Regions from separate parts of the Streptococcus parasalivarius genome, predicted to be linked through region 2. Evidence: predicted binding sites of a transcription regulator. Region 2 holds the regulator's gene; the other holds the start of a gene.
What was found. The regulator NrdR, encoded in region 2, represses ribonucleotide reductase genes. The targets are predictions, from matches to a motif close to ACACNATATATNGTGT.

Region 1 (3,430 bases), on a different contig from region 2:
GATTAATACGCCCTTCAAAATTACGATTTCCTGATAACACAGCACTCGCTAAGAGATCATTGTCTACAATAGCCTTAGCCACTTCAGGACGTAAATCTCCAGAATTACCAATACAAGTTGTGCAACCATAACCTACCAAGTTAAAGCCAAGCTTATCTAGATAGGTTTGCAAGCCTGAAGCTTTGAGATAACCTGTAACGACTTTAGATCCAGGCGCCAAAGAGGTCTTGACTGTTGGAGAGACTTTGAGCCCCTTCTCAACAGCTTTTTTGGCTAAAAGACCGGCTGCCATAAGAACGTAAGGATTAGAGGTATTGGTACATGATGTGATTGCTGCAATGGCAACATGACCCGTTTGAATTGTTTCTGAATGATCCTCAAAATCAACTTTTGCAGTTTTTGCTAACTCTTCATTATCCAAACCGAAACCACGGACACCTGCTTCACGTACCACTGCATCTTGAAATTCTTGCTTAGCATCAGATAAGAGAATCAAATCTTGTGGACGTTTAGGACCTGAGATAGAAGGTTTAATAGATGACAAATCGACTTCAACAATCTTAGTATACTTGGCTGCTTTACTTGGATCATAGAAAAGATGATTGGCTTTTGTATAGGCTTCAGTGACTTGGATATGTTCCTCATCACGATTAGTTAAACGCATGTAGTTAAGAGTCTCGTCATCAATAGGATAATAACCACAAGTCGCACCATATTCCGGTGCCATATTAGCGACAGTAGCACGGTCAGCTAGAGATAAACTCTTCAAGCCAGGTCCAAAGTACTCAACAAATTTACCAACCACATTTTCAGAACGAAGCACCTGAGTAATCTTGAGAGCCAAATCTGTTGCTGTGGCAATTTTAGGCAGCTCTCCTGTCAGATGTACACCAATAACCTCTGGAATTGGGAAATAAGACGCTTCACCTAGCATAGCTGCTTCAGCTTCAATTCCACCAACACCCCAACCAAGAACGCCAATACCATTAATCATAGTCGTATGACTATCTGTACCAAACATAGAGTCAGGATATAAGAGTCCATCATTTTCAATAATGACATCACTTAAAAATTCAATATTAACCTGGTGAATAATACCTGTAGCTGGTGGAACAGCACGGTAATTTTCAAAAGACTGTTCAGCCCACTTAAGAAATTCATAGCGCTCGTTATTACGTTTAAACTCTAGATTGATATTATCTTCAAGAGCAGTATCACATCCATATGAATCAACTTGGACAGAGTGGTCGATGACCAAATCTACTGGAATCTCTGGATTAATAAATTCTGCTTTACCACCATTAGTTACTATAGCATCACGCATGGAAGCTAAATCAACAACAACAGGAACCCCTGTAAAATCTTGTAAGATAACACGACTTGGTTTAAAAGGTACTTCGGAAATTGTTGGAAAATTCGGAAATTTCATTAGATCAGAAATGTGAGATTCCTTAACATCGACGCCATCTTTTTTTCGGAGGAGACTTTCAAGTAGTATTCGAATGGTATAAGGTAGTTCTCCAACCTTAACATCATGAGATTTTGCTGCTTTTTCGAGATCATAGAAAGAGAATGTCTTACCATTTACAGTTAGATTTGAACAGTATTCTTGCATACTTGAACCTCCATTAGTTAAAAATTTTCTTTATTCTACACTGTTTTTTTTGAAAAAACAAATAGAATTGGCATTTTGATGTCACATTACATGACATTCATAGTTAGATATTTCTTTTTTACCATTTTCATAAACAAATTCTATTTAATTTAGAGAACTTAAAAAAGCCTTTGAAACACAAGATATAGGGTTGTGTTTCAATACTAAACACAAAATATTGTATTCCCTTAAGATATTTAGCTTGATTTTTCCCAATATTTTGGGTATTCTATTAGAGTTGAAAAAGTGGCTCTCTTGGCCACTTAAAATCTTTTTATAAAGGAGTATTTGCAATGGCAAAGATTACATTGTTTTCTAAAAACAACTGCATGCAGTGCAAAATGACTAAAAAATTCCTGGAAAAGGAAGGTGCTGATTTCGAAGAAATCAACATTGATGAACAGCCAGAAAAAATCGATTACGTAAAAAGTCTTGGTTTCACTGCTGCTCCAGTTATTGAAGCAGGCGATATCGTTTTTTCAGGTTTTCAACCGACTAAACTTAAAGAAATCCTTTAATTATCAAGTTTTTATATAGAAAGGAACTTGTTTGCTTAGTTTAATGTTTTAACCTTAATCTACTATTAAACTGAGCCTGGTATCTGTATTATGTCTTTAAAAAATCTTGGCGATGTTTCTTACTTCCGCCTCAACAACGAAATTAACCGTCCTGTTAACGGTCAAATTCCTTTGCATAAGGATAAAGAAGCACTTCGTGCCTTCTTCCTTGAAAACGTTAAGCCAAATTCAATGGCATTCAACAGCATCACAGATAAAATTAATTATTTGATTGAGAACGATTATATCGAGTCTGAATTCATCGGTAAATACGAACCTGCTTTCATCGAAAAGTTGTCTGCAGAAATTCATTCTCAAAAATTCCGCTTCCAATCTTTCATGGCAGCCTACAAGTTCTACCAACAATATGCCCTCAAAACAAACGATGGCGAGTCTTACCTCGAAAGTATTGAAGATCGCGTTCTTTTCAACGCCCTTTACTTTGCTGATGGTGATGAAAACCTTGCTAGTGACCTTGCTAACGAAATGATTCACCAACGTTACCAACCTGCTACTCCTTCATTTCTAAATGCTGGACGTAGCCGTCGTGGTGAACTCGTGTCATGTTTCCTTATTCAAGTAACGGATGACATGAATTCTATCGGACGTTCTATCAACTCGGCCCTCCAGCTATCACGTATTGGTGGTGGGGTAGGTATTAGCCTATCTAACCTACGTGAAGCTGGTGCTCCTATCAAAGGTTATGCTGGGGCAGCATCTGGTGTCGTACCTGTTATGAAGCTTTTCGAAGATAGCTTCTCTTACTCAAACCAACTTGGCCAACGTCAAGGTGCTGGTGTTGTTTACCTGGATGTTTTCCACCCAGATATCCTTGCCTTCCTTTCTACTAAGAAAGAGAATGCTGATGAGAAGGTGCGTGTTAAAACACTGTCACTTGGTGTTACAGTTCCAGATAAATTCTACGAGTTGGCACGTAATAATGAAGATATGTACCTCTTCAGCCCTTACTCAGTCGAAAAAGAGTATGGTAAACCATATAACTACATTGATATTACAGCTATGTATGATGAGTTGGTTGCCAATCCCAATATTACAAAAACCAAGATTAATGCACGTGAGCTAGAAACTGAAATTTCTAAACTCCAACAAGAATCAGGTTATCCATATATTGTCAATGTTGATACAGCCAATCGACACAACCCAATTGATGGTAAGATCGTCATGTCCAACCTCTGTTCTGAAATTCTCCAAGTTCAAA
Region 2 (3,430 bases):
ATAGCAGCCAACATGAAGGATTTTCCAACCCCCATGTCTCCGTAGATGTAGAGGCCTTTCTGGTCTGGACTAGGGTAATTCGCCACAAAATCCACGAGACTCTCAAAGGTATCCACACGCGCCACATCATCTAGAGCAATATCCGCAAAGGTAATCTTACGATAAGACTGAGGCAGACTCACCAAATTAATCCGTTTAGCGATAGCCTGTTGTTCTTGTTGCTCTTTGAGCTGACGCGTCTCCTTATAGGTCACATCAGCGTAGCCTTCATTCATGGTCAGAATCGGCTCATACCCTTTGGCAATATAGGAGGCATCACCTTCTTTGACTTTACGGCATTCCACCAGGAATTGATTAAACTTAGGAAGACTACGTTTGATTTCATCCTGGCTTAGGCTATGCTCTTGAATAAAGCTAGCCACTCTTGGATCCGACAAAATTTGCTTCGTTAAATCTGTTGTATTGCCAGACCCATGATGCCCTGTTCGGTTTAGGGTTTGTCCAACTCTTTCCATAGGCTACTCCTTTCCTTTTTCTAGTTTTGCCAAAGCCCGACGTCTAATTTCATCCAATTTAGCCTGATCAGCCTGACTGGTTTGATTATCATAATCTGGATTACTCCAGCTCGGCACATTTGTTTTCTTCTTAGAATCAGCTTTTGCTTGTTGTGATTTCTTGTTGTAACCACTACGCAAAGCTAAAAGCCCTTGTTCGGCAGTGAGAATATTCTTAAAGTCAAAGTCGTTAGCAAGTTTAGAGATATACTCTCGATTCACATTCGTCGAACGTGTCCGTCCCAAACTGTAGGCAACCATGAGGTTAATGACCTCATCCATAAAGCCTCTTTGTGCCAAATCTGTGAGAATCTTCTTCTCAGAATTAGTCACAGCACCACCAGGACCCTTGGCACTTTGTAGATAATCTATAGGTTTTTCAGACCTAACCGCTTTAAGAATCTTTTCTTCAGTCTCCGTCAAAGCAGAGTCACCACCCAATTTTTGAGCTTGTGCCTGCTCTAATTGCACCTGCATACGCTTGACAATAATCTGATGGTTCACAGCTGTTTTTTTAGCCAAGAGATAGGTATCATACCAATTCATATGATGAATCTCAGACAATTTATAGATTTCAGGCACATCTGCCTTTTCATCTGAAAAGACAAGACCATCAGCCTGCATCCGATTCCTAAAACTAGTTAAATCAAATGAATTTTTAGGCTTGATTTCAGACACAGACTTTTGAGCCAAACGCTCATCGGTAAAGACATCCGAAAAACGTTTAGATAAATCTTGCAATCCTTGGAGACCTGCCGGTTTCAAAGCGTCTACTGCTGGTTCACTAATCTTTTGCTCGAGAAGTGAACTATAAACGGCATGTTTTAGAAACTGCTCAATTGTTAAGGGAGACTTAAGCTCTATCACATAAAACCCTTGAGGTGACTGGTAAAAGACCAAGAGATCTACTGCTGTCAGAACCGCTAGTGCTTCTTGAAGGGGCTGCATTCCAAAGTTAAGGTGATTCAGAATAGCCGCAAACTTATGGCGGCGATTACCATTGTCATAAAAAGCCACGAAATACTGGTAGAGAGCGTATCCCTCACTCCCAATAATGGGATAATAGCAACGCATTAAACTTGCCTGATCGGGAACGATAACCTGATTACCAACATAGACAAATTCTTCAATAGGTCTCATTTTTTAGACTCTTTTTTCGCACGTACAGTCTTGGTGATTTCTTGAAGTAACTCTTCAATCTCATCAACATCTTTGAAAGAACGGTAGACACTAGCAAAACGTACATAAGTAATTTCATCAAGGTCAGCGAGTTCTTTCATCACTAAATTCCCAATGACATCACTATCAACCTCTCCATCATGGTTACGGCGAATATTTTGCTCAATACGGGTGATGGCATTTTCGATATCCTCACTAGAAACCGGACGCTTCTGAGCACTCATCAAGATACCATTGAAAATCTTATCGCGAGAGAATTGTTCACGAGTACCGTCTTTTTTGACAACCAAAAGTGGAACTTCTTCCACACGCTCAAAAGTTGTAAAACGAGCATGACAAGAATCACACTCACGACGACGACGAATGGTATTCCCATCCTCTGCCTGACGGCTATCGATAACACTAGATTTATTATGTTGACATTTTGGACAACGCATGCACTTCACCACCAATCTTTGAAATTCGGTACTCTATTTTACCATAAAAACACATAAAAAGCACGCTCTAAACGAGGCGTGCTCACGACCAAGAATCACTCTAAGACTCTTATAAATTGATTTAAAGCTCAAGTTGAGGTGTCGTCGTTTCTCCATCCGCAAATGGAATGTAAAGGTCGAAACGTGTTCCAACACCAAGTTCAGAACTAACATCGATACGGCAGCGATAAGCTTCCACAATTTGGTAAAGGATTGACAAACCAATACCAACACCAGATTGTGTTGTCGTACGATTACGTGCCTTATCTGAACGATAGAAGCGTTCAAAGATATGCTCAATATCTTCTTTAGAAATCCCTTCACCATTATCTTGTACTTGTACCAACATGTCATCTTCCAGAGCCTTAATTGTAACCTGGATTTCCTTGTTAACAGGAGAATACTTGACCGCATTATCAATCAAAATAGTAATCGCCTGTTCAAAGTGTTGACTGTAAATCTGTGCTGGACGCTCTGAGCTCTCAAAATCATTGAGATAGAATTGGTAATCTTCATGCAAGACACGGAAGTTACCAATAACCGTACGGATTGAAGAATTCAAATCACACGTATCATTTCTATGATTTTCAAATGATCCTTTGACACGGATAGAATCCAACATATCATTAATCATAATCGTCATACGGTTAGCCTCGTGACTTGCAGCCTCAAGACTCTCCTCAAGAATCTCAGGGTCATTTTTACCCCAACGTTGCAAGAGGTCCATATGGCCCTTGATAACCGCAATCGGCGTACGTAATTCATGACTAACGTCACTCAAGAAACGCATCTGCATCTGATTATTTTCTTGGATTTTATCCATCATACGGTTAAAGTTAACCGCCAAATCACCAATTTCATCGTGACTTTCAATCTTAGAACGAAGTTCCAAATCACTTGGCGAATCGGTGATAACTCCCATCGTTTCGTGCAGCTGTCTCATCGGACGAAGAATAGATGTCAAGACAACCACAGTTGCTGCGATAACTAGGACCGTCATCCCCACTTCTAGGAAAATCAATAAGAAAATCAAACGCTCTTTCAGAGCATAGTAGAATTCCAAATCATGGAAAATCTGAGCATAACCAACGATGGTCTTTTTATCCTTACCGTAAATTGGAACTTGTAGTAAGAAACCACGCTTTCCTTTATAGGACACTGACTTCAGTTTGTTTACTTCAGACATGCCTGGAGGAGAGTCTGTGTTTTCCTCAGAAGTAA

Region 1: a site for NrdR is predicted at 1,823-1,838, ahead of nrdH (glutaredoxin-like protein NrdH). Genes of this name have one in related genera too.

The regions. Positions count from the first base shown of each region.
Region 1 is NZ_BAABOB010000001.1:417,736-421,165, reverse strand. Features, by position in the region: gene acnA (aconitate hydratase AcnA) at 1-1,615, opposite strand, end outside; gene nrdH (glutaredoxin-like protein NrdH) at 1,948-2,172, shown strand; gene nrdE (class 1b ribonucleoside-diphosphate reductase subunit alpha) at 2,263-3,430, shown strand, end outside.
Region 2 is NZ_BAABOB010000007.1:140,824-144,253, reverse strand. Features, by position in the region: gene dnaI (primosomal protein DnaI) at 1-515, opposite strand, end outside; gene ACYVQ1_RS08110 (DnaD domain protein) at 519-1,694, opposite strand; gene nrdR (transcriptional regulator NrdR) at 1,691-2,170, opposite strand; gene ACYVQ1_RS08100 (HAMP domain-containing sensor histidine kinase) at 2,292-3,430, opposite strand, start outside.